DNA from 4 places in the Streptomyces sp. CG4 genome. Region 2 is predicted to be linked to each of the others. Evidence: riboswitches for the same ligand, from Rfam matches in the RefSeq annotation. Region 2 holds a riboswitch; each other region holds the start of a gene.

Region 1 (7,472 bases), 1.9 Mb from region 2:
CTCCTGGAGCGCGAACAGCGGGAACGGGTACTACGGCGGACTGCAGATCTCGCAGGACGACTGGGACAAGTACGGCGGCACGCAGTACGCCGACAGCGCCGACCAGGCCAGCCGCTCCCAGCAGATCGCCGTCGCCGAGAAGATCCTCGCCGACCAGGGCACCACGCCATGGGCCATGTGTGCGCTGACCGCCGGTCTGACCTCCCACTCCGGTTCGGTCGACGTGGACCCCGGCGTCAGCGGCTCCGGTGGGTCGGGTGGCGCGAGTGACGGGTCCGGCTCCGCCGGCGGCTCCGGCCCGTCCGGTCTGGCGGACTCGTCCTCGCCCGGGTCGAGTTCCGGTTCCAGTTCCGGCTCCGGCACCGGCTCCACGTCCGGCACCGGCTCCGAGTCGGGCGCAGGCTCGGGCTCGGGCTCCGGATCCGGTTCGGATTCCCCCGGTTCGGATGCCTCCGGCTCCTCCTCGTCCGGCGCGAGCGCCACGCCGGCCCCCGGCTCGACCCCGGGCAAGGACGCCACCGGGACCCCGGAGGCGACCGACGGCTCCACAGGTGCGAGCACCCCCAAGTCCGACAAGGATGACAAGGCTCACAAGTCCGACTCGAACGGCGACGGGAGCCGGCAAGGGAGCGAGGGCTCGCCCACGGCGACGCCCGGCGCGGACGAGTCGGACAATTCCCGGCAGTCCGACGGCTCTTGGAGCCTGATTGACACCGGCGCGCTCAGCAGCGGTGGACGTCACCGTGGCGGGAGTGCGGACGAAAGCGCGGCAAACGGTCAGAACGACGCACAGTCCGGCCGTCACGCCGGGCGCGAACGGGACACGTACACCGTCCGCGAGGGCGACTCCCTCGCCTCGATCGCCGACTCCCTTGGCGTCGACGGCGGATGGCACGCGCTCTATGACGGCAACAAGAACGTCATCGGGGCCGACCCGAACCACATCACCGCCGGTCAGACCCTGAAAGTCGGGGGCGAAAAGGACGCCGAATAACGGCAGTTGGCGCCCCACTTCGCGCTTAATGTCCGGTTTGGCGAAAGTGTGGGATGAGTCTCAGAAGCCCTGATCGTCTTTGAAATTCCGCCGATCACCTGTCTACGGTCAGGACCGCTCGTCACCACGAGCCCCGGCATCCGCAACGCCGAGTCCTGCCAGCGGTTGCCCGGGAACAGTCGTCGCGTCATGCGCCGTAGGCAGGAGCGGGGGACCCAAGGTAGGCGCCGGAACCGGCAGTTGATGCCGGAACCGGCTTGGGGTGAAGCCGCAGGCCCGCGACAGCGGGCGTGCGGCCGGGCAACTCAACCGGCCCGAACCCGACAGCTCACCTCGCAGGCGTCGGTGAGGGGATCTCCATGCTGTTCTCCGGCAAGGGCAAGCACCGTCGTCCGTCCAAGGCTGTCCGCGTCGTCGCGCTCGCCGGTGTCACCGGTGCCGCCGTCGCCGCGCCGCTGATGGCGGCCGGCAACGCTTCTGCCGCCACCGCCTCCGAGTGGGACACCGTCGCCCAGTGCGAGTCCGGCGGCAACTGGTCCATCAACACCGGCAACGGCTTCTACGGTGGCCTGCAGTTCTCCGCCTCCACCTGGGCCGCGTACGGCGGCACCGCCTACGCCTCGACCGCCAACCAGGCCACCAAGGCGCAGCAGATCGCCGTCGCCGAGAAGGTCCTCGGTGCGCAGGGCAAGGGCGCCTGGCCGGTCTGCGGCACGGGCCTGTCGAGCGCCGCCTACAACGGCTCCGCCCCGAGCACCACCTCGTCGAGCCAGGGCACCGGCACCACCACCCGCTCCACCGACCAGCAGGCCGCCACCCGCTCCACCGAGCGCACGGCCCCGGCGAAGAGCAAGACCGTCACCACCCCGACCGGCAAGAAGGTCAAGAAGGGCGACGGCGAGTACAAGGTCGTCACGGGTGACACCCTCAGCTCCATCGCCGAGAAGCACCACGTGGCCGGCGGCTGGCAGAAGCTGTTCCAGCTGAACAAGGACATCGTCGAGGACGCCAACCTCATCTACCCGGGCCAGCAGCTGCACCTGAAGTGACACATCCGGCTCCGGCCGGATCCGCAGCGCCCTCACATCCCCACCCCCCCACACTGAGGCTCCCGTGAGGGTCCCCCCGTCCCCACGGGCCCCCCGCCCCGGCGCGTGTTCCCCCGTACGCGCCGGGGCGGGGTCTTTTGTGTCTCGCCCCGTTTCCCCACTCTTCAGCCCGGCATCACCGGAGCCCCCATTTGTTCCGTCGGTGAACAATGGGTACCGTCTGCATGTCCCTCACCATCCACGGGTCGGTCGGTCGGTGGCCGATCCCCCGGAGACGGTTAGGCTCTAGTCGCAAGGCACAGCCGTAAGGCACACCACCTCGCACTTCCAGCGTCACATCCAAGAAGGAGATGCTCGTGCCGTCCATCGACGTCGTCGTAGCCCGGGAAATCCTGGACTCCCGAGGCAACCCCACGGTCGAGGTCGAGGTCGGCCTCGACGACGGCAGCACGGGTCGTGCCGCCGTCCCGTCCGGCGCCTCGACCGGTGCCTTCGAGGCCATCGAGCTGCGCGACGGTGACTCCAACCGTTACCAGGGCAAGGGCGTCGAGAAGGCCGTCCTCGCCGTCATCGAGCAGATCGGCCCGGAGCTGGTCGGCTACGACGCCACCGAGCAGCGCCTGATCGACCAGGCCATGTTCGACCTGGACGCCACCGACAACAAGGGCTCGCTCGGCGCCAACGCCATCCTCGGCGTCTCCCTCGCCGTCGCCCACGCCGCCTCCGAAGCCTCGGACCTCCCGCTCTTCCGCTACCTGGGCGGCCCGAACGCGCACCTGCTGCCGGTGCCGATGATGAACATCCTGAACGGCGGCTCGCACGCGGACTCCAACGTGGACATCCAGGAGTTCATGATCGCCCCGATCGGCGCGGAGTCCTTCTCCGAGGCCCTGCGCTGGGGCGCCGAGGTCTACCACACGCTGAAGAAGGTCCTGAAGAACAAGGGCCTGTCCACCGGCCTCGGCGACGAGGGCGGCTTCGCCCCGAACCTGGAGTCCAACCGCGCCGCCCTCGACCTCATCATCGAGGCCATCAAGCAGGCCGGATACGTACCCGGCGAGCAGATCGCGCTCGCGCTCGACGTCGCCGCGTCCGAGTTCTACAAGGACGGCAAGTACGAGTTCGAGGGCAAGTCCCGCTCGGCCGCCGAGATGACCGAGTACTACGAGGAGCTCGTCGCCGCGTACCCGCTGGTCTCCATCGAGGACCCGCTGTTCGAGGACGACTGGGCCGGCTGGAAGGTCATCACCGACAAGCTCGGCGACAAGGTCCAGCTCGTCGGCGACGACCTGTTCGTCACCAACCCGGAGCGCCTGGCCCGCGGCATCGAGGAGGGCACCGCCAACGCCCTGCTGGTCAAGGTCAACCAGATCGGCTCGCTGACCGAGACCCTGGACGCCGTCGAGCTGGCCCAGCGCAACGGCTACAAGTGCATGATGTCCCACCGCTCCGGCGAGACCGAGGACGTCACCATCGCCGACCTGGCCGTCGCCACCAACTGCGGCCAGATCAAGACCGGCGCCCCGGCCCGCTCCGAGCGCGTCGCCAAGTACAACCAGCTGCTGCGCATCGAGGAGATCCTCGACGACGCCGCGGTGTACGCAGGCCGCAGCGCCTTCCCGCGCTTCAAAGGCTGAGCCCGTAGAGGGTAAGGCTTAGCCAGTCGTACGTACGTCCCCGTACCCGGTCCCGTACCGTGTGCGGGGACGTACGCGCGTGTGCCGTACACGGGACGATGTGTGCAGCGCACAGGACAAGGGGAGGCGGGACATGGCCGTGAAGGACCGGGACCGGTTCTCCACCGCGACCAGGCTGCGGCTGCTCGGCGAGCAGACGGCGGCCCGGGTCTACCGCTCGCAGAGCAAGCGGCAGGACCGCCGCTCCCGGCTCACCGGCCGGGCGGCGCTGCTCGCGCTCGTGCTGTGCTCGATGATCGTCGCGCTCGCCTATCCGATGCGGCAGTACGTCACCCAGCGCGCGCAGATCTCCGACCTCCAGCGGCAGCAGGAGCAGGCCCGCAAGCGGGTCGAGCAGCTGCGCGACCTCAAGGCGCGCTGGCAGGACGACTCCTACGCCGAGCAGCAGATCCGGCTCCGGCTGCACTATGTGATGCCCGGGGAGACCGGGTTCATCGTCGTCGACCCGGGCACGGCCAGGCAGTCCCGCTACGACCTCAAGGCCGCCCACCGGCCCTGGTACGCGAACATCTGGGACGGGGTCGACAAGTCCGACGCCTCCGACCAGTAGCAATCGATAGAAAGCCAACCTGAAGCAGTCATGCAAACGCCCCCGCCGCCCACCCCGCGCACCGAGCCCACCGATGCGGACGTCGAGGCCTTCAAGCAGCAGCTCGGCCGTCCGCCCCGCGGCCTGCGGGCCATCGCGCACCGCTGCCCCTGCGGCCAGCCGGACGTCGTGGAGACCGCGCCGCGGCTGCCCGACGGCACCCCCTTCCCGACGCTGTACTACCTCACCTGCCCGAAGGCGTCCTCCGCGATCGGCACGCTGGAGGCGAACGGCGTGATGAAGGAGATGACCGAGCGGCTGCAGACGGATCCTGAGCTGGCCGCCGCGTATCGCTCCGCGCATGAGGACTACATCCGGCGGCGGGACGAGATCGAGGAGCTGACGGGGTTTCCGAGCGCCGGGGGTATGCCGGACCGGGTGAAGTGCCTGCATGTCCTGGTGGCCCACTCGCTGGCCGCCGGGCCCGGTGTGAACCCGCTCGGGGACGAGGCGATCGCGATGCTGCCGGAGTGGTGGGCCAAGGGGGCGTGTGTCGTTCCCGGCGCCGACGCCGCCTGCGAGTAGACGCCGCCGGCGAGTAGCAGAGAGAAGAAGGGCTTGACCATGACCCGCGTCGCCGCCATCGACTGCGGCACCAACTCCATCCGGTTGCTCGTCGCCGATGTGCACCCCGAGACCGGTGAACTCGTCGATCTGGACCGCCGGATGACGATCGTGCGGCTCGGCCAGGGGGTCGACCGTACCGGCCGGCTCGCTCCGGAGGCACTGGAGCGGACCTTCGCCGCCTGCCGCGAGTACGCGGAGATCATCAAGGAGCACGGCGCCGAGCGGCTCCGCTTCGTGGCCACCTCCGCCTCCCGCGACGCCTCGAACCGGGACGACTTCGTGCGCGGCGTGCTGGACATCCTCGGGGTCGAGCCGGAGGTCATCAGCGGCGACCAGGAGGCCGAGTTCTCCTTCACCGGCGCGACCAGAGAGCTGGCGGGACACAACGAGGGGGGCGCGAAGCGCCCTTCGATTGAGGGTGGTGGTGGGCGACGGGCGGGCGAGATGACCGAGCCGTATCTCGTCGTGGACATCGGCGGCGGCTCCACCGAGTTCGTCGTGGGCGAGGAGCACGTCCGGGCGGCGCGGTCGGTGGACGTCGGCTGTGTGCGGATGACGGAACGTCACCTGGTGCGGGACGGCAAGGTCTCCGACCCGCCCACCGCGGAGCAGATCGCCGCGATAAGGGCCGACATCGAGGCCGCCCTGGACCTCGCGGAGCAGACGGTGCCGCTGCGCGAGGCGCACACCCTGGTGGGCCTCGCCGGGTCCGTCACCACCATCTCGGCGATCGCCCAGGAGCTGCCCGAGTACGACTCCGCGCGCATCCACCACTCCCGGATCTCGCACGACCGCGTCCGCGAGATCACCGAGTGGCTGCTGCGCTCCACGCACGCCGAGCGCGCCGCGATCCCGTCCATGCACCCCGGCCGGGTCGACGTCATCGGCGCGGGCGCCCTCGTGCTGCTCGCGATCATGGAGCGGATCGGCGCGGCGGAGGTCGTGGTGAGCGAGCACGACATCCTCGACGGCATCGCCTTCAAGGTGGCGGAAGAGGCGGAAGCGGGCAAGGGCGGCCGCTGACCCACGGTGACATGGAGCGGCCCCGGTTCCTCCCACGAGGAACCGGGGCCGTCGCCTGAGCCCGGGCCGGCCGTCAGTCAGCAGAGAAGGGCGATGAGGGCGATGCACCCGTTGTTGCCGTCGTCGTCGTCTTCGCCATGGCCGCCGGCAGGGGCGGCCGCTCTGGTGATGTGGGACGTGGGCGTCGTCGCCATGGCGGACGCGGCCGTGGCCGTCCCCGTGGCAAGAGCGATGCTCAGGACTGCGCTGACCGCGCATATTCGCGAAAGGGCCTTCTTGGAGGCCGTCTGTGAAGTGCTCATGCCTGCACGTTATGGGCGCTCGTGTCCGATATCGCGCGGTGTGTGGCTGATGGGTGAACGATGCGGCGTCCAACGATCCGTCCGGGTGGTTTTTCCCGGCGCGGGCTGTTGCCCGGCTCTCATTTGTTACTTGTGGGTAGCCTCTGGCTGAGCAGGTCGGATAACGTTTGAGCGCCCTCCGGGGGCTCTTTTGGGCTCCGTGATGACGCGGCGCCGGAAAACTTCGTGAAGTTCTTCACAAGGATTTCGGTCCGGCCGGCGTACGGAAGGCGGCCCGTTGGCCCTTTCGGGGGGCGAAGAGGCCGTTGAACATGTTCAGATGGGGGTCGTACCACACCTGCGGATCGCGTTCCGGCGACCGTGTTCCGGGCGGCTCACGTCTTCGCCCGGCACCGAGAGGGGCAGCTCACGCGGCCTTGACAACGACTCAAAGGGGGCTGTGGTTCCCCTGGCCGGTCATGATCTGCGTCACGCGAGTCGCGGAGTGTAGCACAGGCCCTACCGGACCTTGTGAAGGGGCGCACGAGCGACCCCCTGGGAGCGGGTGGATACTCGATGGCATGAGCACCACGGAGCGTCCCAGGATCCTCGTAGTAGGCGGTGGGTACGTAGGCCTGTACGCAGCTCGGCGCATTCTCAAGAAGATGCGCTACGGCGAGGCGACCGTCACGGTCGTCGACCCCCGGTCGTACATGACCTACCAGCCCTTCCTCCCCGAAGCCGCCGCCGGCAACATCTCCCCTCGCCATGTCGTCGTCCCGCTGCGACGCGTGCTGCCGAAGGCGGAGGTCCTCACCGGCCGGGTCACCACCATCGACCAGGACCGCAAGGTCGCCACGATCGCCCCGCTGGTGGGCGAGGCGTACGAGCTGCCCTTCGACTACCTCGTCATCGCGATGGGCGCGGTCTCCCGTACCTTCCCGATCCCCGGCCTCGCCGAGCAGGGCATCGGCATGAAGGGCATCGAGGAGTCCATCGGCCTGCGCAACCACGTGCTGGAGCAGCTGGACAAGGCCGACTCCACGACCGACGAGGAGATCCGCCGCAAGGCGCTCACCTTCGTCTTCATCGGCGGTGGCTTCGCGGGTGCGGAGACCATCGGCGAGGTCGAGGACATGGCCCGGGACGCGGCCAAGTACTACAAGAACGTGTCCCGTGAGGACATGCGCTTCGTTCTCGTCGACGCCGCCGACAAGATCCTCCCCGAGGTCGGCCCCAAGCTCGGCCAGTACGGCAAGGAGCACCTTGAGG
Region 2 (7,472 bases):
GCGCGGCGCCGCGCAACTGCTCGATCTCCCGCAGCTGTTCGCGCACCTGCGACACCGCGGCGGCCTGCCGGTCGCCGACCCGCTCCGTGAACGCGGCGGCGTCCAGATACCGGTCGGGGTCGCTGGACAGGGCGAGCTGTACGGCCGGGGCGAAGTCGCCGTCGCGGTACTGCGCCGCCGCGAACGAACCGAGCGTGCCCCGGGCCGAGTTGAGCTTGCCCTGTTTGCGGGCGGTCTCGTCGCGCAGCGCGTTCAGCCGTTGCTGCGCCGCGTCCGCGTCCTCCTTGGCGCCGTCGTACTTCTCGGTCGCTTCCTCGGCCTCCTGGTACAGCTGGTTCACCTTCGCCTTCACCTGCGTCGGCGTCAGCTGTGGCTCGGCGTGTCCCGTCCCGTCGAACCCCGTCGCGGTGGCCGCGCCCGCCAGGGCGAGCGTGGCGGCCGTCCGGGCCGTATGGCCACCGAGCGAGCGTTGCCGGGGCTTGCGGTGCGCTGCCACCTGGACCGTCACGTCCTTCCGTGCGACTCGTACGACCGAGGGGTCCGACCGGCCGGTCCGACCGAGTGGTGCGTACGTCACGTCCGGCGGCGGCCCGCACAGGGGAAACGGGCCACCGCCGGACCTTTCTCGGCGGTGGTGGCCGACTGCCGCCCCTGGCCGGGCGGCGGTGGGGAGCCGGTCACCTGGGGGAGGACGCTAGGCCTGTCTGTGACGAGCAGGTAACGGGGTGTACGGAACTGGCCCCGACAGAACGAGATGTGACCGCATGTGACCGCGAGCCCGTTCTGGAGTCGTCGCCTTCACGCAGCGTGGTGACCGAACCGCGGAAAGCGGGACGGGCGGGAGGTGCGGGGTGCTATGGGGCGCATAAATGCAAGACCGGAGCGAGCCCGATGAAAGGCCTCCACCACAAGATCGTCAGGCTGCGGCCGGGCCCGGTGACACAAGGCCCCTGTGCCCATGGTTAGGCTCCGGCCTCATGGACGTACTCATCCATCTCTTCGTCGGCCTGCACATCATCGGTATCGCCGCGCTGCTCGGCGGTTTCCTCACTCAGATGAAGGCGATGGGCCAGGGCACGGCCCGGTTCGTGCCCGGGATGCTGCACGGCGCGGTGACCATGCTGGTCACCGGCGTGATCCTGGTCGGGCTCAACCAGGCCGACCACCACCACGTCAACGCCATCAAGATCGGCGCCAAGCTGGCGCTGCTGATCGTGATCCTCGGGCTGGTCTACGTGAAGCGCGACGAGGAGAAGATCGAAAAGGGCGCGTTCGGCGCGGTCGGCCTGCTGACCATGGCGAACATCTTCATCGCCGTGCTGTGGACCTGACGGCCGTGCTGTGGACCTGACGGTCATCCGACCCCGCCGCCGGCGCGGGCCGCGCGCACCGCATCGGCGGCGAGCACGAGCCACACCACCACGGCCGCCCACAACAGCACCTGTCCCGGCCGGCTGAGCCACGGGACACCGACGGCGGTCGCGACCGACAGTGCCGCCGCCGTCATTCCCATCGGGAACACCGTCGACCACCGCCGCTCGTCGTGGCCGAGCCGGGGCCGCGCCGCCTCGGCGGCCGGCAGTACCGGACACCAGGCCAGATCCAGCACGAGCAGCAGGACCGTCACGGCGCGCAGCACACCGCGATCGTCGTCGTCCCACAGATACAGGCCCGCATCGTCCCCGGCGATGAGCAGTCTCGCCCCCCGGTCAGCGCCGAGATGGCGAGCGCCCCGCCCGGTATCCAGTGGTCGCCCGTCCCCTCCAGCACCTGCCGCACGTCGAAGTGCGCCAGCGCGAAGCCGTAGAGCACCAGGCCCAGCCGGCACAGCACCAGCGCCGTGTGCGCGAGCCACACCGTGCGCTCGGCCGCGGCCAGCGTGGCCGCCAGCACGGCCAGCCCCTGTGTGGTCACACAACACAGGAACACTGCTCACGGCGGCCCCGGCCGCGGGAAGCCGGTCCACCCACCCCCGCACGCAGACCCGAGATGCCGGGCATGCGCCCGATGCCGGAAGCCACGCGATCCCTGCCCGGGAAGGGCACGCGTGCGTGGACAGCGAAAACGTGGACAGCGAAAACGTGGACAGCGAAAACGTCGGTACGCGCGCGTGAGCCGCAAGAACGCCGCCAGGCACGACGGGAGCAAAAGACCGCAAGGCGCGGTGGGTGGCAAAAGGGGGCCAGGCGCGCGTGGGGAGCACGACGCCCCCACACGCGCATGGGGCGCAAGAACCCGCTGCCCACGCGTGGGCGGCAAAGACGCCGGCACGCGCGCGTGGGCGTTCAAAAGACGCGGCACGCGCGCGTGGAGCGCGGAAGGCCGGGGCGTACCCCGGCCCGGCGGCGATCAGCCCGGTCGGACCACGCTGTGGATGATCGATTCGCCGCCGTAGTAGATCGACTCCTCGCGGACGTACGCGCCCGGCTTCGGGGCGTGGATCATCATGCCGTTGCCTATGTAGACGCCGACGTGGCTGATGTCGTCGTAGAAGAAGACCAGGTCACCCGGCCGCGCATTCGCCAGGGAGACCGTGGTGCCCGCGTTGACCTGGTCGTACGTGGTGCGCGGAAGCGAGACGCCGGCGGCTCTCCAGGCGGCCTGGGTCAGGCCCGAGCAGTCGTAGGAGCCCGGCCCGGTGGCGCCCCACACATACGGCTTGCCTATCTGCGAACGGGCGAAGGCGATCGCCTTCTCCGCCTTCGTGTCGTACGAGCCGGACGTCGAGGAGCCGCCGGAGCCGGAACCCGTCGAACCGGACCCAGAACCGGAACCGGACCCAGAACCAGAACTGGAGCCGGATCCCGTGGACGAGGACGACGACGAGCCGGCCTGCTGATCGGCCTGCTGCTTCGCCAGCTCGGCCGCCTTGCGCGCCGCCTCCTCCTGCTTCTGCCGCTCGATCTCGGCCAGCCGCGCCTTCTCCTGGGCCGTCAGCTGCGACAGCAGCTCGCGCGCGGAGGCGAGTTTCTTCTGGACGGTGGTCTTGGCGGTCTGCAGGTCGTGCTGCGAGTCCGTGAGGGTCTGCAGGCTCTGCGCGGCCTCCCGCCGCATCTTCATGGTCGAGGCCTGCTCGCCGATGTAGGCGTCGACCGCGCTCTTCTCCCGCGTGGTCAGCCGGTTCATCAACTGGCTCTGGTCGAAGTAGTCCTGCGGGTTGTTCGCGAGCAGGAACGTGGCCGTGGGAGGAGCGGCCACGCCGGAGCGGTACTGGGCCGCGGCGAAGGAGCCCAGCTCCTCGCGGGCCTTGTTGAGGCGCTCGGTGCGCCGGGCGACGTCGTTGCGGAGCGAGTCGACGCGTCCCCGCTGTTTGCCGGTGCGTTCCTTGGCCGCGTCGTACTTTTCGGTCGCCGACTCGGCCTGGCGGTAGAGGTCATCGACCTTCTTCTCGACCTCCTCCAGGCTCGGCTTGGCGTGATCGGTTCCCGGGGCGGCCTCGGCGCTCTGCGAGAGCACGGCCATGGAGGTGAGGGCGGCGGTGGCGAGAGCGGGGGTGCGGAAGCCCGCGCCGATGGTCCCGCCGGGGCGCGGCTTGCGATGCGACGCCAAGGGAGGCGACTCCTTCCAATGGACCGCCTACCGGGTTAGCTGTCGGGTTCGGGCGGCGGTTCGGAAGGGTTGCCCTACGGCGTCGTCCCGGGCGGGAGTCGGCCGATTCACCCCGGGATCGGTGGGTCCCCGGCTCCGGGCGCCACGCGGGCACGCCGGACTCGGCGGAGGCCGCGCGGCCCGGCGGGGTTCGCCGGTAGGGGTCGTACGGCCCGACCGCACGCTAGCCAACTCGTGTGACTCCTGTGAAGGTTGGTGCGCGATATGTCCGATACATTTTCGTGACCTGAGGGCGGTTTCACGGCTGTGTCATCGGACGGTTCCGCAGCGTGAGTGGGTGATGGGTCCCTCGGCGGTGAAGACCGGCTCTCGCTCGAACCGGCCATGTTCCGGGGACGGCGAACGGTTGTCGGTGGGGCGCCCTAGACTCGGAGAGCGATGAGCAGCCTCTTTGACGACAGCTTCCTGGCGGACCTCCAGACCCCTCGCGGGCGCGAGGAGGAGACCCCGCCGCCGCCCGAGGACGATCACGCTCCGGAGTCGCTTCCGGACGATCTGTTCGGCGGGAAGTTCGACGTGCCGCCGGACCGGGACGCCTACTACCGCGACGGCGCCCCCCGCCCCGCGATCGACCCGGCGGCCCTCCTGGCGGGGCTGAACGACAACCAGCGCGCCGCGGTCGTGCACGCCGGTTCCCCGCTGCTCATCGTCGCCGGCGCCGGCTCCGGCAAGACCCGTGTGCTCACCCACCGCATCGCCCACCTGCTCGCCGAGCGGAATGTGCACCCGGGCCAGATCCTCGCGATCACCTTCACCAACAAGGCCGCGGGCGAGATGAAGGAGCGCGTCGAGCACCTCGTCGGCCCGCGCGCGAACGCGATGTGGGTGATGACCTTCCACAGCGCGTGCGTGCGCATCCTGCGCCGGGAGAGCAAGAAGCTCGGCTTCACCTCGTCGTTCTCGATCTACGACGCCGCCGACAGCAAGCGGCTGATGGCCCTGGTCTGCCGCGATCTGGACCTCGACCCCAAGCGCTTCCCGCCGAAGTCGTTCAGCGCGAAGATCAGCAACCTGAAGAACGAGCTGATCGACGAGGAGGACTTCGCCGCCCAGGCCGCCGACGGCTTCGAGAAGACCCTCGCCCAGGCCTACGCGCTCTACCAGTCGCGGCTGCGCGAGGCCAACGCACTCGACTTCGACGACCTGATCATGACGACGGTGAACCTGCTGCGCGCCTTCCCGGACGTCGCCGAGCACTACCGCCGCCGCTTCCGGCACGTCCTGGTCGACGAGTACCAGGACACCAACCACGCCCAGTACGCCCTGGTCCGCGAGCTGGTCGGCACCGGCGAGCGGGCCGCCGAGGACGTGGACGTACCGCCTGGCGAGTACGACATCCCGCCCGCCGAACTGTGCGTCGTGGGCGACGCGGACCAGTCGATCTACGCCTTCCGAGGCGCGACGATCCGCAACATCCTCCAGTTCGAGGAGGACTACCCGGACGCGACGACGATCCTGCTGGAGCAGAACTACCGCTCCACGCAGACCATCCTGTCCGCCGCCAACGCGGTCATCGAGCGCAACGAGTCCCGCCGCCCGAAGAACCTGTGGACCAACGCCGGCCAGGGCGCGCGGATCACCGGATACGTCGCCGACACCGAGCACGACGAGGCCCAGTTCGTCGCCGACGAGATAGACCGCCTGGTCGACGCGGGCGAGGCCAAGGCCGGCGATGTCGCGGTCTTCTACCGCACCAACGCCCAGTCCCGTGTCTTCGAAGAGATCTTCATCCGCGTCGGCCTGCCCTACAAGGTCGTCGGCGGTGTCCGCTTCTACGAGCGCAAGGAGGTCCGCGACGTCCTCGCCTACCTGCGCGTCCTCGCCAACCCCGAGGACTCGGTGCCGCTGCGCCGCATCCTCAACGTGCCCAAGCGGGGCATCGGCGAGCGCGCCGAGGCGATGATCGACGCCCTCTCCCAGCGCGAGAAGATCAGCTTCCCGCAGGCGCTCAAGCGCGTGGACGAGGCGTACGGCATGGCGGCGCGCTCCACCAACGCGGTCAAGCGGTTCAACACGCTGATGGAGGACCTCCGTACGATCGTCGAGTCCGGCGCCGGACCGACGACCGTCCTCGAGGCCATACTCGAACGCACCGGCTATCTGGCCGAGTTGCAGGCCTCCACCGACCCGCAGGACGAGACCCGCATCGAGAACCTCCAGGAACTCGCCGCCGTGGCCCTGGAGTTCGAGCAGGAGCGCGGCGAAGGCGAGGCGGGCACGCTCGCCGACTTCCTGGAGCAGGTGGCGCTGGTCGCCGACTCCGACCAGATCCCCGACGAGGAGGAGGACGGCTCCGGCGTCATCACCCTGATGACCCTGCACACGGCCAAGGGCCTGGAGTTCCCGGTCGTCTTCCTGACCGGCATGGAGGACGGCGTCTTCCCGCACATGCGCGCCCTCGGTCAGACCAAGGAGCTGGAGGAGGAGCGGCGCCTGGCGTACGTCGGCATCACGCGCGCGCGGGAGCGGCTCTATCTCACCCGCTCGGCGATGCGCAGCGCCTGGGGCCAGCCGTCGTACAACCCGCCGTCCCGCTTCCTGGAGGAGATCCCGCCTGCCCACGTGGAGTGGAAGCGGACGGGCGCGGCGGCGCCGGTGTCCTCCGGCCCGGCCTCCGGGATCGCGGCCTCGCTGTCCTCGTCCCGCTCGCGCTCCTCGGCATCGGGCGCCTCCGGGTTCGCCACGCGGCGCACGGCGGAGAAGCCGGTGGTCGCGCTGGCCGTCGGGGACCGCGTCACCCACGACCAGTTCGGACTCGGCACGGTCGTCGCCGTGAAGGGCACGGGCGCGAACGCGGAGGCGACGATCGACTTCGGTGACACCAAGCCGAAGCGGCTGCTGCTGCGGTACGCGCCGGTGGAGAAGCTGTAACTTCAAGGGCCCTCGCCGTCGGCGAGGGCCCGCTGAATACTCAGGTCGGATCGAGTCCGTGGCTTCTCAGCCACGGCAGCGGGTCTATGGCCGCCCCGCCCGCGGGACGTACCTCGAAATGGAGGTGCGGGCCGGTGGAGTTTCCGGAGTTGCCGGAGTAGGCGATCGGATCGCCGGCCTTGACGCTCGTACCGGAGGTGACGCGGTAGCTGGACAGGTGGCAGTACCAGGTCTGCGTGCCGTCCTTCGCCGTCACTATCAACATGTTGCCGTAGGCGCTGTTCCACTTGGTGGAGACGACGCCGTCGGTCGCGGCCATCACCGTGGTGCCGTACGACACCGGGAAGTCGATGCCCGTGTGCACGGACATCCAGTTCACGCCCGCCTGGCCGAAGAAAGCGCTGAGCCCCTTCTGCGTGACCGGCAGCACGAACTTCGGGCGCAGCCGCTCCTTGAGCGCGGCCGCCGCGGCCGCCTTCTTCTTCTCCAGCGCCTGCTGGTTCTTGAGGTCGATCCGCTCCTGCGTCCGGCTCGCCCGGCCGGCGAAGTTCTCGGCGCCCGCGGAGAGGGTCGTGAGCTGGGAGTCCAGCTTGCTGTTGGCGGCCGACGGCTGGACCGCTTGCGCGTCCGAGGCGGAGGCGGTGACGTCCTTGGAGTCGTCGGTCAGGGCGCCGACCGAGGCGGCGGCGATCCCGGCGACCCCCATCACACAGACCGAGGGCACGGCGACGGTCAGCAGCGCGGAGCGTTTGGCGGGCGTACGACGGCGGGAACGCGCGGCGCTGCGTGAGCCGGCCCGGGTCATCGGCGCCGGAGCGGCCTCTTCCTGGTCGTCCAGCAGATCGGTCGCGGCGGGCAGCAGGCCCGTGGCGGCCGACTCGTCGGCCCCGGACGGCTGTTCACCGAAGACACCGCCCTCGTAAGGCGTCCCGTCGCTGTACGGCGCCTGGTCGTCGAACGGCACCTGCTGCTCGTAAGGCACCGGCTGCTCG
Region 3 (7,472 bases), 4.3 Mb from region 2:
TGCCCAGCGGGGTGCCCTCGAACGGGATGAGGAAGTTCACCGGCACCGAGTCCGGGTCCAGCTCGCGCAGCGAGAAGACGACGTCGACCAGGTCCTCGTCGCTCTCGCCCATGCCCGCGATCAGACCGGAGCAGGCGGACAGGCCGGCCGCGTGCGCCTTGTTCACCGTGTCCACCCGGTCGGCGTACGTGTGGGTGGTCGTGATGTCCCCGTAGGTGGACTCCGAGGTGTTGAGGTTGTGGTTGTAGGCATCCGCGCCCGCCTCGCGCAGCCGCTCTGCCTGGCCGTCGGAGAGCAGACCGAGGCAGGCGCACACCTCGACCTGCTCGTTCTGCTCCTTGATCGTCTTGATGGTCTCCGAGACCCGGTCCACGTCCCGGTCCGTCGGGCCGCGTCCGCTCGCCACCAGGCAGACCCGCTTGGCGCCGCCCGCGAGACCGGCGGCGGCCGCCTGGGAGGCCTCGTCGGGCTTCAGCCAGGTGTACTTCAGGATCTCGGCCTTCGAGCCGAGCCGCTGGGAACAGTAGGAACAGTCCTCGGGGCACAGGCCCGACTTGAGGTTGACGAGATAGTTGAGTTTCACCCGTCGCCCGAACCAGTGCCGGCGCACCTTTCCGGCCGCGGCCACCACATCGAGCACATCGTCGTCAGGGGTGGCCAGTACGGCGAGCGCTTCCTCGCGGGTCGGCAGCTCACGCCGAAGCCCCTTGTCCACCAGCGTCTTCAGCAGGTCCATGAGGCCTGATCCTGTCCTACGGGACCGCTCCGGGCCAAGGAGAGTTTGCACAACGGAGACGGTTCACCGTGTGGGTATTGCCACACCCTGGGCGGCCGACCGTACGGCTAGGGTCTGTCCGCTACCTACAAAAGCCTTGGAGGACCCATGGCGTTCGGCTGGATCGACGAGCAGGCCGAGGCGCGTCGCCGCGCCGGACTCGTCCGCACCCTGCGCCCCCGCCCCGCCGACTCGGCCCTGCTGGACATGGCGAGCAACGACTACCTCGGCCTCGCCCACCACCCCGAGGTCACCGAGGCGGCCGCCCGCGCCGCCCGGCTCTGGGGCGGCGGTGCCACCGGCTCCCGGCTGGTCACCGGCACCACCGAGCTGCACACCGAGCTGGAGCGCGAACTGGCCGCCTTCTGCGGTTTCGAGGCTGCGCTGGTCTTCTCTTCCGGTTACGCCGCCAACCTGGCCGCGGTCACCGCGCTGGCCCCGCACGGCTCGCTGATCGTCTCCGACGCCGGGAACCACGCCTCGCTCATCGACGGCTGCCGGCTCGCCCGGGGCGAGAAGCAGGTCGTGGGACACGCCGACCCGGAGTCGGTGCGCAAGGCCCTGGCCACCCACCAGGGGCCGGCGATCGTCGTCTCCGACACCGTGTTCTCGGTCGACGGCGACCGGGCCCCGCTGACCGCGCTGGCCGAGGCGTGCCGGGAGCACGGCGCGGGGCTGGTCGTCGACGACGCGCACGGGCTCGGGGTGCTGGGCGAGGGCGGCCAGGGCGCGCCGTACGCGGCCGGGCTGGCGGGCGCCGCGGACGTGGTGGTCACGGCCACCCTGTCCAAGTCGCTGGGCAGCCAGGGCGGCGTGGTGCTCGGCCCGGCGCGGGTGATCGGCCATCTGGTCAACGCGGCCCGGACCTTCATCTTCGACACGGGCCTGGCCCCGGCGGCAGCCGGTGCCGCGCTCGCGGCACTGCGGCTGCTCGTGCGCGAACCGGAGCGTGCGGCGCGCGCCCGTGCGGTGGCCGCGGAACTGCACGCACGACTGACCGCCGCGGGTCTGGAAGCGGTGCGTCCGGATGCCGCGGTGGTCTCCGTACGGGCTCCGTCCCCGGAGCAGGCGGTGCGCTGGGCGGCCGACTGCCGTACCGCGGGGCTGGCCGTGGGCTGCTTCCGTCCTCCTTCCGTGCCCGACGGCATCTCCCGGCTGCGGCTGACCGCCCGGGCGGACCTGTCCGGGGCGGAGATCGAACGCGCTGTACGGGTCATCGGCGAAACGCGACCATGAGTCGGCGTGACACGGCCGTGCTTCACCTAGGAGTGATTACCTGTGATCGGTTCTGATCAGAGCGCGGTGAGGAACCCCGCCCAGCTCCGGTCGGAGAAGAACACCGCGGGTCCGGCGGGGCTCTTGGAGTCGCGCACGGCGAGCAGCCCGGCCCAGGGGCCGGAGCGCGGCCGGGCCGTCTCCACGCAGTTGTTGGCTCCCGTGCTGTAGCTGCTGCGCAGCCACTGCACGTCGTGCAGATCGGTACTGGCAGGGACGTTACGAGGCAGTGCTGGCATGGTGCCTCCTTACGCGCCGTCACCTATTCCGGCGATGTAATCCAACGATTCCTCGGGTGAAAGGGCGTGCATCCGAAGGGTGTCGAAGGCCTCCGTGTAGGCCATGAGGTCTTCTTTCCGCTCCAGGTAGAGGCTACTCGTCAACTGGTCGAGAACAACTACGTCCAGATCAGAAGTGCTCGAAAATGAGAAGATAACGAAAGGTCCGGTGAGGCCGACATGCGCGCCTGCCCCGAACGGCAGGACCTGGAGCCGGACTTGGGGCAGCCGGGCCGCGTCCAGCAGCCGCTCCAGCTGGCGGGCCATCACCTCGGGGCCGCCGATCTCGCGCCGCAGCACCGCCTCGTCCAGCACCGCGCTCAGCCTGAGCGGCCGTTCGCAGCGCAGCACGTCCTGCCGGGCCAGCCGCACCTCGACCAGCGTGTCCAGATGTTCGTCGTCCAGGTCCTTCACGGCCGCCCGGGTCACCGCGCGGGCGTACTCGGGCGTCTGCAGCAGGCCGGGTACGACCGTGGTCTCCAGGGTGCGCATCGCGCTCGCCTGCGACTCCAGGTTGATGAAATCCCGGTAGGTGGGCGGCAGCACCCCGCGGTAGGCGTGCCACCAGTGGTGCCGGTCGCCCGCCGCCTCCTCGGAGCCCGCCAGCATCAGCAGCAGCTCGCGCAGCTGCCCGGCGTGGACCCCGTAGGCGTCCAGGAGTAACCGCACATCGGCCGGTTTCGCGCCGCTGGCACCGGTTTCGATCCGGCTCACCTTCGACTGGTGCCAGCCGACCAGCCGGGCCGCCTCACCGCTCGTGAGCCCCGCACCGGTACGCAGCGTGCGCAATTCGGCGCCCAGTTTGCGGCGCCGCACCGCCGGCCCGTTCTGCATGGGCTCCTCCTTACTCCTTCCGGGCCGCCCAAATACGGTCTCGCGTCGTAGAGTTCACCGCTTCGGGCGACAGATATATGCATATCTTGGTGGATCGCTCCCCGTGACCGGCCCGGTGATGGCAGGCTGACGAGCAAGCACCAGTCCGGGACCGTACTCGAACCCTTCCGCTCCGTGTCGGACTGCGGTCCCGTGGGAAAGGGACGACGTCGCCATGGCAGACCATCTGGAAGCATCCGTCACTCTGCCGAGCGATCCCGCCTCGGTCTCCGCCGCCCGCTCGTACGTCGTGGGCACGCTCGCGGAGTGGGGCCTGCCGTCGGACACCGACGTGGCCGACACCGTCCGCCTCATCGTCTCCGAACTCGCCACGAACGCCGTACAGCACACCTTCGGGCAGTCACCCACCTTCACGGTCGACATCGCGCTGGACCGTGACGAACATCTGCGCATCGGCGTCACGGACAGTCACCCGCGATTTCCGAAGAGACTGCCTGCCGCCGTCCAGCAGGACAACGGCCGCGGCATGGTCATCATCCGCTGGCTCACCGCCGAATGCGGCGGCAAACTCCTCGTCCGCCCCACCCGCGAGGGCGGCAAGACCATCTCCATCGAACTCCCGTGGACGTCTCCGGTGGAGCCGGTGCCGTAGACCCCGGTCGTCATCGCCCGGCTCGGCGGAAGGCTCCGCGCAGCAGCGCCCGGAAGGCGTCCGCGGCCGGAGTCGTCTCGTCCGCGCGGTGGGCCACCGAGATGGTCCGGCGCAGACGGCCCGGCTCCAGGGGGCGCACCCCCACCGGTGTGACGGCCGTGCGGGCCACCATCTCCGGTACGACGGCCACGCCGAGGCCGGCGCTGACGAGCGCGCACACCACGGCGTACCCGGGCGTCGGGACCAGCAGTGCCGGGGTGGCGCCCGCCTCGGCGAGCAGGGCCTCGACCTCGCGCCGGGCCGGATGGTGCGGCGCCATGCTGATCAACGGCTGCCCGGCCAGCTCCGCCAGCGGCAGCCGGGACGAGGCACTGCTCAGGGCGTGTCCCGGTGCGGTCACCAGCACCAGCTCCTCCACCAGGACCGGCTCCAGACGCACCGACGACGGCACCGGCACGGGCTCGGCCGGGTGATAGGTGTGGGTCAGCGCCAGGTCCACCTCGCCGGCCGCCACCGCCGTGACCCCGGCCGGCGGGTCGTAGTCCGCGACCGACAGGGTGACCTCCGGATGCGCCCGGCGGAACGCGCTCAGCGCAGGCGGCAGCAGATGCACCCCGGCGGTCGGGAAGGTGCCGAGCCGCAGTGTGCCGCCGGTGAGTCCGGTGAGCCGCGCCAGTTCGTGCCGGGCCCGCTCCAGTTCGTCGAGCACCCTCCGGGCCCGAGCCACCAGCACCTCGCCCGCCTCGGTCAGCCGGGCTCCCCGGTGATGGCGGACCAGCAGCGCGGTGCCCGCCTCCCGCTCCAGCTTGGCCAGCTGCTGGGAGAGGGCGGGCGGGGTGTAGCCGAGCCGGTCGGCGGCCCGGGTGATCGAGCCGGCCTCCGCCACGGCGACCAGCGCGGCCAGCCGAGTGGGGTCGTACACCCCATCAGCCTAAAGCATTCCTTTAGGCTCACTCAGAGAATCCGAAATACCTGCTGAAGGTTCCGCCGGGGCACGCTGGCGGCATGGACGCACAGCTCATCGCCTTCACCGGGATCGCCGCCGGACTCGTCGCCATGCCGGGCGCCGACTTCACCGTGGTCGTACGCAACGCGCTGGTCTCGCGCCGGGCCGGCGCGGTCTGCGGGCTCGGCATCGCGGGCGGGCTCCTGGTGCACGCCACCCTGGCGGTGGCAGGCGTCGCGGCCGTACTGGTGGCCGTCCCCGCGCTGTTCCGGGCAATGCAGCTGCTGGGCGGCGCCTATGTGCTGCAGCTGGGGGTGCGCACCCTGTGGTCGCTGCGCGGGTCCGCCGAGGCACCCGAGGAGACGGCGGCCCGGGCGGCACACCCGCTGCGCCAGGGCTTTGTCACCAACGTCCTCAATCCGAAGGCGTCGCTGACCTTCCTCAGCCTGCTGCCGCAGTTCGTGCCCGCCGGAAGCCATGCGCTGCCCCGGACACTGCTGCTCGCGCTGATCGTCTGCACGCTGGCACTGGTGTGGTTCCAGGCGGTCGTGCTGCTGGTGGACCGGCTGGGCAGGTGGTTGCGCCGACCCCGGGCCGCCCGTGGGCTCCAGGCGGGCACCGGGGTGGCGCTGACGGTGCTGGGAGCGGCTCTGCTGCTGGAGCCGCTCCTGGCCTGACGTCGGGTCAGTTGATCCGTCCGTACCAGACGCTGGAGGTCCAGATCTTCTGGAGCCGCACCACGTCACCGGTCTTCGGTGCATGCCAGATCTTCCCGTGACCGGCGTAGATGCCGACGTGGTAGACGTAGGAACCCGAGTGGAAGAACACCAGGTCACCGGCCCTCCGGCTGCCGGCTGAGATGTGGTGCGACGTGTTGTACTGTGCGGCGGCGGTGCGCGGCAGGCTCTTGCCCGCCTTCTTGAACGAGTAGAGCGTCAGGCCCGAGCAGTCGAACCTGTGCGGCCCGGTTGCCCCCCATTGGTACGGCGCCCCCTGCTTGGAGGCCGCGACCTGGAGTGCTTTCGACGCGAGGGTCGCGGCCGAGGCGTCAGGAGCCAGACCGGGGACCGTGATCGAGCCGCCGACGGCGGCGAGGGTGAGTGCCGAGGCCGTTCCGGCCCGGGCCATGAGCGACGGGACACGATTGAGCGCAGTCATGCGCAACCCTTCGTCAGCCGCCTGTGAAGGATGACCTGTCGGATTCGGGCTGGCGAAGTTGCCCGGCCGCGTTGCCGCGGCTTCACCCCAAGGGCTGCTCGGAACCTCCGGCCGTCCGCGACGAACAGACGAACTTCCGTTCCGGTGACCCGTCTTGCTCGGGTCCTCCACTCCTGCCGATCCACTCCTGTCGACCGGTCATCCGGGCGGCGGCAGGATTCGGCGTCCGCCCGGACCGCCCCGCCGCGGTGGCGGGGGCTTGTCGTCAGACAGGGATCTTCACCTACAGCTGTCTGAAAATCCCAACGGAATCGGGGATTTGTGGCGTTACTCACCACTCACTCGTTCGGGTGGACAACGTGCTGTTCAAGGCATCGTCAGATCCCGGTCGTAGCCCCGGACCTGGGGCGGAGCAACTCGTCCCGGGCCCGGGACCCGCGCAGTGTGCAAGTCTGAAAGCCTGAAAAGCGGCCTGGATATCCACCGGTCGGCGGTGCCCCGTTCGGGTTGTTTCGAGGCCGCTCCTCGCGAGCCGTGTCGACATTCGGATCATGTCCGGCCGGTCGGGCGTCCGGATCAGTGGCCGCCGTCGGGCGGGAGCGCGACGCGCGCGGTACGACGCTCACCGTCCAGGACCCGCAAGGCCCGTGCCAGCGTGTCCCGGTGCAGCTCCGTCTCGCCCCGCTGGTGCATCAACGCGAGGGCGTCGCGCAGCTCTGCGGCCTTGCGTACCAGGGCCTGGGCCGCGCGCAGCCCGTGGTAGGTGTCCCCGCCGTGCGCGGGATTGACGCGGCCCAGCAGGTCGGCCGCCTCCAGATAACGGTCGATCAGATCGCCCTCGGCACGCGTCAGTGCGGGCAGCGGCGGCAGGTCCGGCAGCATCGGCGGCTCACTTCGCGTCCGGTGCGCCGGGCATGCTCCGCCGGCTGGGCACGATGCCGTCCACCAGGCCGTAGGCCACCGCCGCGGGGGCGTCCAGGATCACGTCCCGCTCCAGATCCCGGTGTACCTGCTCCGCCGTGCGCCCGGTGTGCCGTACGAGCATCTCCTCCATCAGCGCGCGCACCCGGGTCAGCTCCTCGGCCTGGATGAGCAGGTCGCTGGGCTGGCCCTGCACCGGCTCGGCGAGCCGGGGCTGCTCGATCACCATGCGTGCGCCGGGCAGGGCGAACCGCTTGCCCGGGGTGCCGGCCGCGAGCAGCAGCGCGGCGTGGGACGCGGCCTGGCCCAGGCAGTAGGTCGCCACGTCGCAGCTGACGTAGCGCAGCGTGTCGTAGACGGCCGTCAGGGCGCTGAACGTGCCGCCCGGGGAGTTGACGTACAGCGTGATGTCCCGCTCCGGGGCCGCGTGTTCGAGGTACATGAGCTGGGCCATCACGTCGTTCGCGGCCGCGTCGTCGAGCGCGGTGCCGAGGAAGACGATCCGGTCCTCGAAGAGCTTGCCGTAGGGGTCGAGGGTGCGCACGCCGCCGCTGGTGCGCTCGGTGAACTCGGGCAGGACATGACGGGCGAAAGCTCGGGACATGGGACACCCCTTCTCGGCGCACGGCCCCG
Region 4 (7,472 bases), 180 kb from region 2:
CGGCGGTGTCGGAGCGATCCGCAGCCTGGGCCGGCTCGGCGTGCCCATGTATGCCGTCACCGAGGACGCGTACACGCCCGCGGCCTCCTCGCGCTATCTGAAGAAGGCCTTCGTATGGCCGACGACCGGTGCGGAGGACCCCGGCCACCTGGTCGAGGGTCTGCTGCGCATCGGCCGTCGTATCGGCCGCCCCGCCGTCCTCGTCCCGACCGACGAGGAGGCCGCCGTACTGATCGCCGAGCACCAGGACGAGTTGGCCGGATCCTTTCTCTTCCCGCGGGTCGACCCCGCGCTGCCGCGCAGGCTCGCCAGCAAACAGGGCCTGCACGAACTGTGTGTGGAGCACGGCATCGCCAGCCCCGCGTCGGCCTTTCCGGAGTCGTACGACGACATCGTGGCCTTCGCCGACACGGCCCGCTTCCCGGTGGTGGCCAAGAACCGCGAGGCGTTCGTCCGGCGCAGCAGGCCCGCGGTGGGCGGCACCACGAGGATCGCCACCCGTGAGGGCCTGCTCACCCTCGCCCACGACTGGGGCGACGAGCCGGGCGTGATCCTTCAGGAGTACCTGCCGCGCGAGGAGGCCGAGGACTGGATCGTGCACGCCTGCTTCGACCAGGACTCCAGCCCCCTGGCACTGTTCACCGGCGTGAAGGTCCGCTCGTGGCCGCCGCACGCCGGCATGACGGCGAACGCCTACGTCGTCGACAACCCGGAACTCACCGACCTCGCCGCACGTTTCATCAAACAGATCGGCTACAGCGGCATCATCGACCTCGACCTGCGCTTCGACCGGCGCGACGGACAGTACAAGCTCCTGGATTTCAACCCGCGCATGGGCGCCCAGTTCCGCCTCTTCGAGAGCGAGTCGGGCGTGGACGTCGTACGCGCGATGCATCTGAATCTGACCGGCCGCGCCGTACCGGAGGGGGAACAGCGCGCCGGCCACCGCTACATCGTGGAGAACATCGACCTGCCCGCCCTCCTCGCCTACCGCCGCAGCGGCTACACGACGCCGCACGCGCCGGCCCGGGCGAGCGGGACGGAGCTGGCCTGGCTCGCGGGTGACGACCCGCTGCCGTTCCTCACGATGCTCGCCCGCTTCGTGCGCCCGGGCGCGAAGCACCTCTATCAGCTGTGGCGGACCAACCGCCGCGGCAGCAGCACCTCCACGAAGTAGGCAAGGCCACCAAGAGTGGCGCACCGTGTCCTGGGGAGGGACTTCGTGACTCGACCGGTTGCAGTCATCGGGGCCGGGCCGTTCGGCCTGTCCACCGCCGCCCATCTCCGGGCGCGCGGCATCCCCGTCCGCGTCTTCGGCGACCCCATGGTCAGCTGGCGCGACCACATGCCCGAGGGCATGCTCCTGAAGTCGACACCCGCCGCCTCGAATTTCGACTGCCCGCAGCCCGGCCACACCCTCGTCGACTACTGCGACGCGGCCGGCATCCGCCGCCTGGTGACCGACGAGGACATCATCCCGGTGGAGACGTTCATCGGCTACGGCGAGTGGTTCCAGCAGCAGCTGGTCCCCGACCTGGAGCGGGTGCGGGTCGTCGCCGTGGACCGCGACAAGAGCGGCGGCTTCGAACTGAAGCTGGACTCGGGCGAGATGTTCACCGCGCGCGCGGTCGTCGTCGCCACCGGGCTGTCCGGCCTCGCGCACCTGCCGGCGGAGCTCAAGGGAGCTGCGGCCGACGGACCGGCGCCCACGGGCCCGGTCTCGCACAGCTCCCAGCATCACGACCTGGGCAGGTTCGACGGCAAGGAGCTGATCGTGATCGGCGCCGGCCAGTCCGCGCTGGAGACGGCGGCGCTCGCCGCCGAAGCGGGGGCACGCGTGCGTGTGGTCGCGCGCGGCGCGGCCGGGTCGCCTTCGGCGCCCCGCCCTGGGACCAGCCGAAGCTGCGCCCCGAGTCCCCGTTCGGCAACGCCTGGTCGCTGTGGGCGCTCAGCCACTACCCGCACCCCTACCGCTATCTGCCCGAGGCCACCCGCCACTACCTGGTCCGCCGCGTCCTCGGACCGCTCGGCGCCTGGTGGCTGCGCCAGCGCTTCGAGAGCGCCGTGCAGGTGGAGGACGTCGAGCGGGTCGTGGCCGCCGAGGCACCGGACGGCAGCCCCGTGCTCACGGTGCGCACGCACGGCGGGCGCACCGAGCGGCTCACCGCCGACCACGTCATCGCGGCCACCGGCTACCGCGTCGACATCGCGGCGATGGACTTCCTCGGCCATGAACTGCGCACGCGGCTCGCGGTGAGCCGTGGCACGCCCAAGCTCGGCTCCGGCTATGTCTCCTCCGTGCCCGGCCTGTACTTCACCGGCCTGCCGGCCGCGTCGTCGTACGGCCCGGTGATGCGCTTCGTCTGCGGCACGGAGTTCGCCTCCCCGCGGCTGGCGAAACACCTGGCGGCGGCCCACGGGTGAATCCGCGCGAGGCAGGGAAAGCGGTGGACGACGTCATCAAGGCGCCCGCGGGCGCCACTTGAGGCTGATCAGTACGTAAGTACGCAGGACTACAAGATGAGTCGGCAGGGCGCGGTATCCGTATTCTCTGATCATGGCAGCCTCCCCCGCGTATGCACTGATCGCCACCGACCTGGACGGAACGCTGCTGCGCGGCGACGACACCGTCTCCGAGCGGTCGCTGGCCGCGCTGGCACGGGTGGCGCGGGCCGGTGCCCGGCACCTGGTGGTGACGGGCCGCCCCGCCCCACGGGTACGGCCCCTCCTCGCGCACCTCGGCTGCACGGGGCTCGCGGTGTGCGGGCAGGGCGCGCAGGTCTACGACGCCGGATCAGGGCGCCTGTTGTGGTCGGTGCGGCTGGACCGGGAGCTGGCCGAGACCGCGCTCGGCAAGATCGAGGCGGAGGTGGGGCAGGTCTACGCGGCCGTCGACCAGGACGGCGTCGACGGGCTCACGCTCATCGAGCCGGGCTATCGGATGCCGCACCCGACCCTGCCCGCGGTGCGGGTCGGCCGGCGCGACGACCTGTGGTGCGAGCCCATCAGCAAGGTGCTGCTGCGCCATGCCGCGCTGCCCGACGACGAGTTGGCGGCCATCGCGCGCGCGGTGGTGGGCTCGCTCGCGACGGTCACCATGTCGGGGCCGGGGACCGTGGAGCTCCAGCCGTCCGGGGTGACCAAGGCCACCGGCCTCGCGCTCGCCGCCGAGCGGCTCGGCATCGCCGCACAGGAGGCTCTGGCGTTCGGCGACATGCCCAACGACATCCCGATGCTCGACTGGGCCGGACACGGAGTCGCCATGGCCAACGCACATCCCGAACTCAAGGCGGTGGCCGATGAGATCACCCTGTCGAACGAGGCCGACGGTATCGCGGTCGTCCTCGAAGGACTGTTCCCGACCGACTGACCGGCACCTCAGTACCCGGCCGAGTGGCCGGCACCTCAGTACCCGACCCGGTGACCGGCGCACCAGTACGCGACCGAGTGACCGGCACGTCGGTACGGAACCGGTCGACGGCCACATCGGCGCGCGGCCGTCCGCGGTGGGTCCGGTGGATGCCCGGCGGCCGCCCGGCACGTCCCCGTCCGTCAGGTGCGGGGACGTGCCGGACGGCCGGTGTCGTTCCGGTCCGCCTAAGGGGCGGCGGCTGTCAGTACGCGCTGTAGACGTTGTCGATCGACCCGTAGCGCGCGGCGGCGTAGTTGCAGGCCGCGGTGATGTTGGCGACCGGGTCGTAGAGGTCGAAGGCCGTACCGGCCACGTGGTAGGCGTTGAAGGTCGGCTGGATGACCTGGAGCAGGCCCTTGGACGGGGTGCCCGCGGCGGCGTTGGAGTCCCAGAGGTTGATGGCCATCGGGTTGCCGGAGGACTCCCGCATGATGTTGCGGTAAATGCCGTTGTAGCTGCCCGGGATGCCCTTCTGAGCCATGATCGCGAGCGACTCGCGGATCCAGCCGTTGAGGTTGTTCGGGTACCCGGCGGGGGTGGTGGACACCTTCGTGCTGGTCTTGCCGGTGGCCGCGGAGGCGCTGGTGGCGCCGATGAGCGGCAGGGCGAGAACGGCGGCACCTGTGCTGATGACGGCGAGGGTGCGGACGAGACGGTTGTTGCGGGTACGGCGGTGCTGAGCGGAAGCAGGCATGGGGAAGTCCTCTCCGACGCCTGCGAGGTGAGCTGTCGGGTTCGGGCGGGGAGGTGCCCGGCCGCGCCTCCGGAGAGGCACGGCTTCACCCCTAGCCGTTCCGGTGCGACGTGTGCCGTCCGGTCCGGCGACTTACCTGGGTCCCCCGCTCCTGCCCTATGAATGAGTTCGTAGATGGGGTTACGCAGGCGGTGGCAGGATTCGGCGTCCGCCTGGTGGCCGGGAACGTATGCGAGAGCACATGTCGGGAACAAGTACCGGATTCACACAACGCACCATTTGACCTTGATCTGCGCCGTATGGGGTGCTTGATCCTTTGCGGTTGCCAATGGCCAACTCGCCGACACGGCAAGGGGGGAAGGGGTGGTCGGGCGGATGCGGGGATCGATGGGCGCACGTGACCCAACTCACGAAATGGCAAATCAAGTCAAATCGGACATGGGGGATTTGGGCGGTTCGGTTGGGCGGTGGAACCCGTGGTGCGGTGCCCGTCGTTGTCGTAGTGGTCGCGTCCACCCGGAGGGGGCGCGAGGAGGGGTGTGCGGAGGGCCGTACGGAAGGTCGCGCGGAGGGAGGTGTGCGCGTTACTCCGCTCGCCGTCCGGTTCGCGACAAAGCGGGCAGATTCCTGTTAAGTCGATAAATGTCCGCTCTTACCACTTGATCAAAAACATACCGGTCATGATCCGATACCGCCTGGGCTGGACCGGTGGGCGCTATCGGTGATCGAAAGAGGACCGGATACGCTGACTTGAGTGATGGCAGCGACCTATCGACAAACCGTGTAATCGCCAGCAGACACCTGCAGACAGGAGACCCCTCGTGACCGTCGTCGGGCCGTTCGGGCTGAGCGTGCGGGACCAGGCTCTGGAAGCCGATGTCCAGGTCGGATTGGCGGCTGTCGAGGAAGGCTTGCTCGAGGCCACCAAGAGCGAGGTCCCGTTCATCACGGAGGCCGCGCAGCACCTCGTGCGAGCCGGTGGGAAGCGGTTCCGGCCGCTGCTCGTGATGCTCGCGGCCCAGTTCGGCGACCCCTATGCGCCGGGCGTCGTACCGTCGGCCGTGGTCGTGGAGCTGACCCACCTCGCCACGCTGTACCACGACGACGTCATGGACGAGGCGGCCGTGCGGCGCGGTGTGGACAGTGCCAACACCCGCTGGGGCAACTCCGTCGCGGTCCTCACCGGCGACTTCCTCTTCGCGCGTGCCTCCCAGATCCTCGCCGACCTCGGCCCCGAGGCGGTCCGGGTACAGGCCCTGGCGTTCGAGCGGCTGGTCACGGGCCAGATCCTGGAGACCGCAGGCCCCTCGGACGGCCGCGACCCGGTCGAGCACTATCTGGACGTGCTCGGCGGCAAGACGGGGTCGCTGGTGGCGGTCTCGTGCCGGTTCGGCGCGATGATGTCGGGCGCCGACGAGACGGTCGTCGATGTGCTCACCCAGTACGGTGAGCGGCTCGGGGTCGCCTTCCAGCTCGCCGACGACGTCCTGGACATCGCCTCCGACTCGCACGAGTCCGGCAAGACCCCCGGCACCGACCTGCGCGAGGGCATCCCGACGCTGCCCGTGCTGCGGCTGCGCGAGCGGGCGGCCCGGCTGGGGCTGCCCGAGGACCTCGCGCTGTGCGAGCTGCTCGACTCCGACCTCAGCGACGACGCCCGGCACGCCGAGGCGCTGACCGCGCTGCGCGCGCACCCCGCGCTGGAGCAGGCCCGCCGGGACACCGTCCGCTACGCGGAGGAGGCTCGCGCCGCGCTGGCGCCGCTCAGGGAGTGCGACGCCAAGGCGGCACTGATGGAGCTGTGCGACGCGGTGGTCCACCGCGCCGGCTGACGTCCGGCCGAGCGCCTCGGCCGGCGCCTTTCCGACCCGGGCCGGCTGCCCGGTCCCCGGCCGGCCGTCTCGGCTGACGTCCGGCCGACCCGCGCCGGCTGCCCGGTCGGCGCCACGTCGGCTGCTGCCCGGGACGATCGCCGAAGGCCGCCGTGGTCACGCTGCGCGGCGCAGCCAGTCGTACGGCCCTGCGCCCCGCCCCTTTGCGTCCCCTTACGGCTCCGCCCGTTCCGGTGAGACCCTTACGGGTCGGGGGAGTCGCCGCCGCTACGTGTCATACCGCAGTCGTACACGGAGTTGGCTCCGTGGTCTGACGCTTCCTCAAGGCCGATTTGGTGAGATGGAAGCACGGAAATCACCACCCCTCACCGATTCGGGTGAGAATGGCGGCTCTGGTGGACCAGCGTGAGGACAGCCGCCGCCGACAACGGAGGTAAGGCACACATGGCACCGTACGAAACCGACGACGCAGCGGACGCCACGCGGGACGAGGATCCGCGCGCCGGACGCCGCAAGGCCGCTCGCTACGCGGTCCCGGTCGCGGTGGTGGGGGTCGCGGCGGCCACGATCGGGCTGGTCCCGGCGCTCGCCGCCTCCGGTGACCCCGACCTGCCCAGGATCACCGCCAAGCAGCTCATCGAGAAGATCGCCAAGTCGGACGTGCAGCAGCTGTCCGGCACCGTGCGGATCAACACCGACCTCGGCCTGCCCAACCTCGGCGGCCTGGAGAACAGCCTGGCCTCCGGCGCCGCCAAGGGCTCCGGCGACGGCTCCTCCGCCGACCCGCAGTCCCAGCTCACCTCGCTCCTCTCCGGCACGCACACGCTGCGCGTCGCCGCCGACGGCCCGGAGAAGCAGAAGCTGTCGCTGCTGGAGAGCGGCTCCGAGTACAGCCTGATCCACCACGGGAAGGACGTGTGGGGCTACGACAGCAAGAGCAACGCGGTCCACCACTCCACCTCGGCCGACTCCGGCAAGGACCGCAAGGCCGAGCCCCCGGCCACGCCGAAGGACTTCGCCGACCAGGCGCTGAAGTCGGTGGACGGCACCACGTCCGTCACCGTCGACGGCACCGAGCAGGTCGCCGGCCGCGACGCCTACAAGCTGCTGATCAAGCCCCGGCAGTCCGGCACCACGGTCGGCGCGATCAGCATCGCCGTCGACGCGAAGACGGGCATGCCGCTGAAGTTCACGCTGACGCCGAAGAGCGGCGGCGCCGCCGTCCTCGACGCGGGCTTCACCCAGGTCTCCTTCGCCAAGCCGGCCGGCTCCACCTTCGACTTCACCCCGCCCAAGGGTGCGAAGGTGACGGACGAGAAGCAGGACTCCGCGGCCCGGCGGCACGGGCGCGAGTCCGGCGACGGCTTCGCCAAGGGCGGCATGAAGGGCGCGGGCGTCCTCGGCAAGGGCTGGACGTCCATCGCGACCTTCGACACCGGTGCCAAGGGCGCCCTGCCGACCGGCTCCAAGGGCGGTGACGTCGGCGGCTTCCTCGGCTCGCTCGGCGAGAAGGTCTCCGGCAAGTTCGGCAAGG

The links. A riboswitch is a leader RNA that binds a small molecule or an ion and turns the genes downstream of it on or off. The one in region 2 is predicted to bind cyclic di-AMP.
Region 1: it holds a riboswitch for cyclic di-AMP, as region 2 does, so the genes downstream of both, AB5L52_RS26365 (transglycosylase family protein) here and AB5L52_RS17505 (NlpC/P60 family protein) in region 2, are expected to answer to the same signal.
Region 3: it holds a riboswitch for cyclic di-AMP, as region 2 does, so the genes downstream of both, AB5L52_RS37415 (C40 family peptidase) here and AB5L52_RS17505 (NlpC/P60 family protein) in region 2, are expected to answer to the same signal.
Region 4: it holds a riboswitch for cyclic di-AMP, as region 2 does, so the genes downstream of both, AB5L52_RS18435 (transglycosylase SLT domain-containing protein) here and AB5L52_RS17505 (NlpC/P60 family protein) in region 2, are expected to answer to the same signal.

The regions. Positions count from the first base shown of each region.
Region 1 is NZ_CP163525.1:5,773,800-5,781,271, forward strand. Features, by position in the region: gene AB5L52_RS26360 (transglycosylase family protein) at 1-994, shown strand, start outside; cyclic di-AMP (ydaO/yuaA leader) riboswitch at 1,177-1,351, shown strand; gene AB5L52_RS26365 (transglycosylase family protein) at 1,354-2,043, shown strand; gene eno (phosphopyruvate hydratase) at 2,394-3,680, shown strand; gene AB5L52_RS26375 (septum formation initiator family protein) at 3,814-4,290, shown strand; gene AB5L52_RS26380 (DUF501 domain-containing protein) at 4,321-4,854, shown strand; gene AB5L52_RS26385 (exopolyphosphatase) at 4,894-5,919, shown strand; gene AB5L52_RS26390 (hypothetical protein) at 5,997-6,221, opposite strand; gene AB5L52_RS26395 (NAD(P)/FAD-dependent oxidoreductase) at 6,782-7,472, shown strand, end outside.
Region 2 is NZ_CP163525.1:3,874,305-3,881,776, reverse strand. Features, by position in the region: gene AB5L52_RS17520 (NlpC/P60 family protein) at 1-496, opposite strand, end outside; gene AB5L52_RS17515 (hypothetical protein) at 978-1,331, shown strand; partial or broken gene AB5L52_RS17510 (hypothetical protein) at 1,355-1,932, opposite strand; gene AB5L52_RS17505 (NlpC/P60 family protein) at 2,350-3,549, opposite strand; cyclic di-AMP (ydaO/yuaA leader) riboswitch at 3,557-3,726, opposite strand; gene pcrA (DNA helicase PcrA) at 3,988-6,480, shown strand; gene AB5L52_RS17495 (M23 family metallopeptidase) at 6,521-7,472, opposite strand, start outside.
Region 3 is NZ_CP163525.1:8,143,157-8,150,628, forward strand. Features, by position in the region: gene bioB (biotin synthase BioB) at 1-736, opposite strand, end outside; gene AB5L52_RS37385 (8-amino-7-oxononanoate synthase) at 884-2,011, shown strand; gene AB5L52_RS37390 (DUF397 domain-containing protein) at 2,068-2,289, opposite strand; gene AB5L52_RS37395 (helix-turn-helix transcriptional regulator) at 2,299-3,162, opposite strand; gene AB5L52_RS37400 (ATP-binding protein) at 3,377-3,814, shown strand; gene AB5L52_RS37405 (LysR family transcriptional regulator) at 3,825-4,736, opposite strand; gene AB5L52_RS37410 (LysE family translocator) at 4,820-5,437, shown strand; gene AB5L52_RS37415 (C40 family peptidase) at 5,445-5,918, opposite strand; cyclic di-AMP (ydaO/yuaA leader) riboswitch at 5,922-6,153, opposite strand; gene AB5L52_RS37420 (hypothetical protein) at 6,495-6,800, opposite strand; gene AB5L52_RS37425 (ATP-dependent Clp protease proteolytic subunit) at 6,808-7,443, opposite strand.
Region 4 is NZ_CP163525.1:4,058,132-4,065,603, reverse strand. Features, by position in the region: gene AB5L52_RS18450 (ATP-grasp domain-containing protein) at 1-1,177, shown strand, start outside; partial or broken gene AB5L52_RS18445 (FAD-dependent oxidoreductase) at 1,223-2,424, shown strand; gene AB5L52_RS18440 (HAD family hydrolase) at 2,558-3,370, shown strand; gene AB5L52_RS18435 (transglycosylase SLT domain-containing protein) at 3,615-4,106, opposite strand; cyclic di-AMP (ydaO/yuaA leader) riboswitch at 4,111-4,323, opposite strand; gene AB5L52_RS18430 (polyprenyl synthetase family protein) at 4,928-5,938, shown strand; gene AB5L52_RS18425 (outer membrane lipoprotein carrier protein LolA) at 6,383-7,472, shown strand, end outside.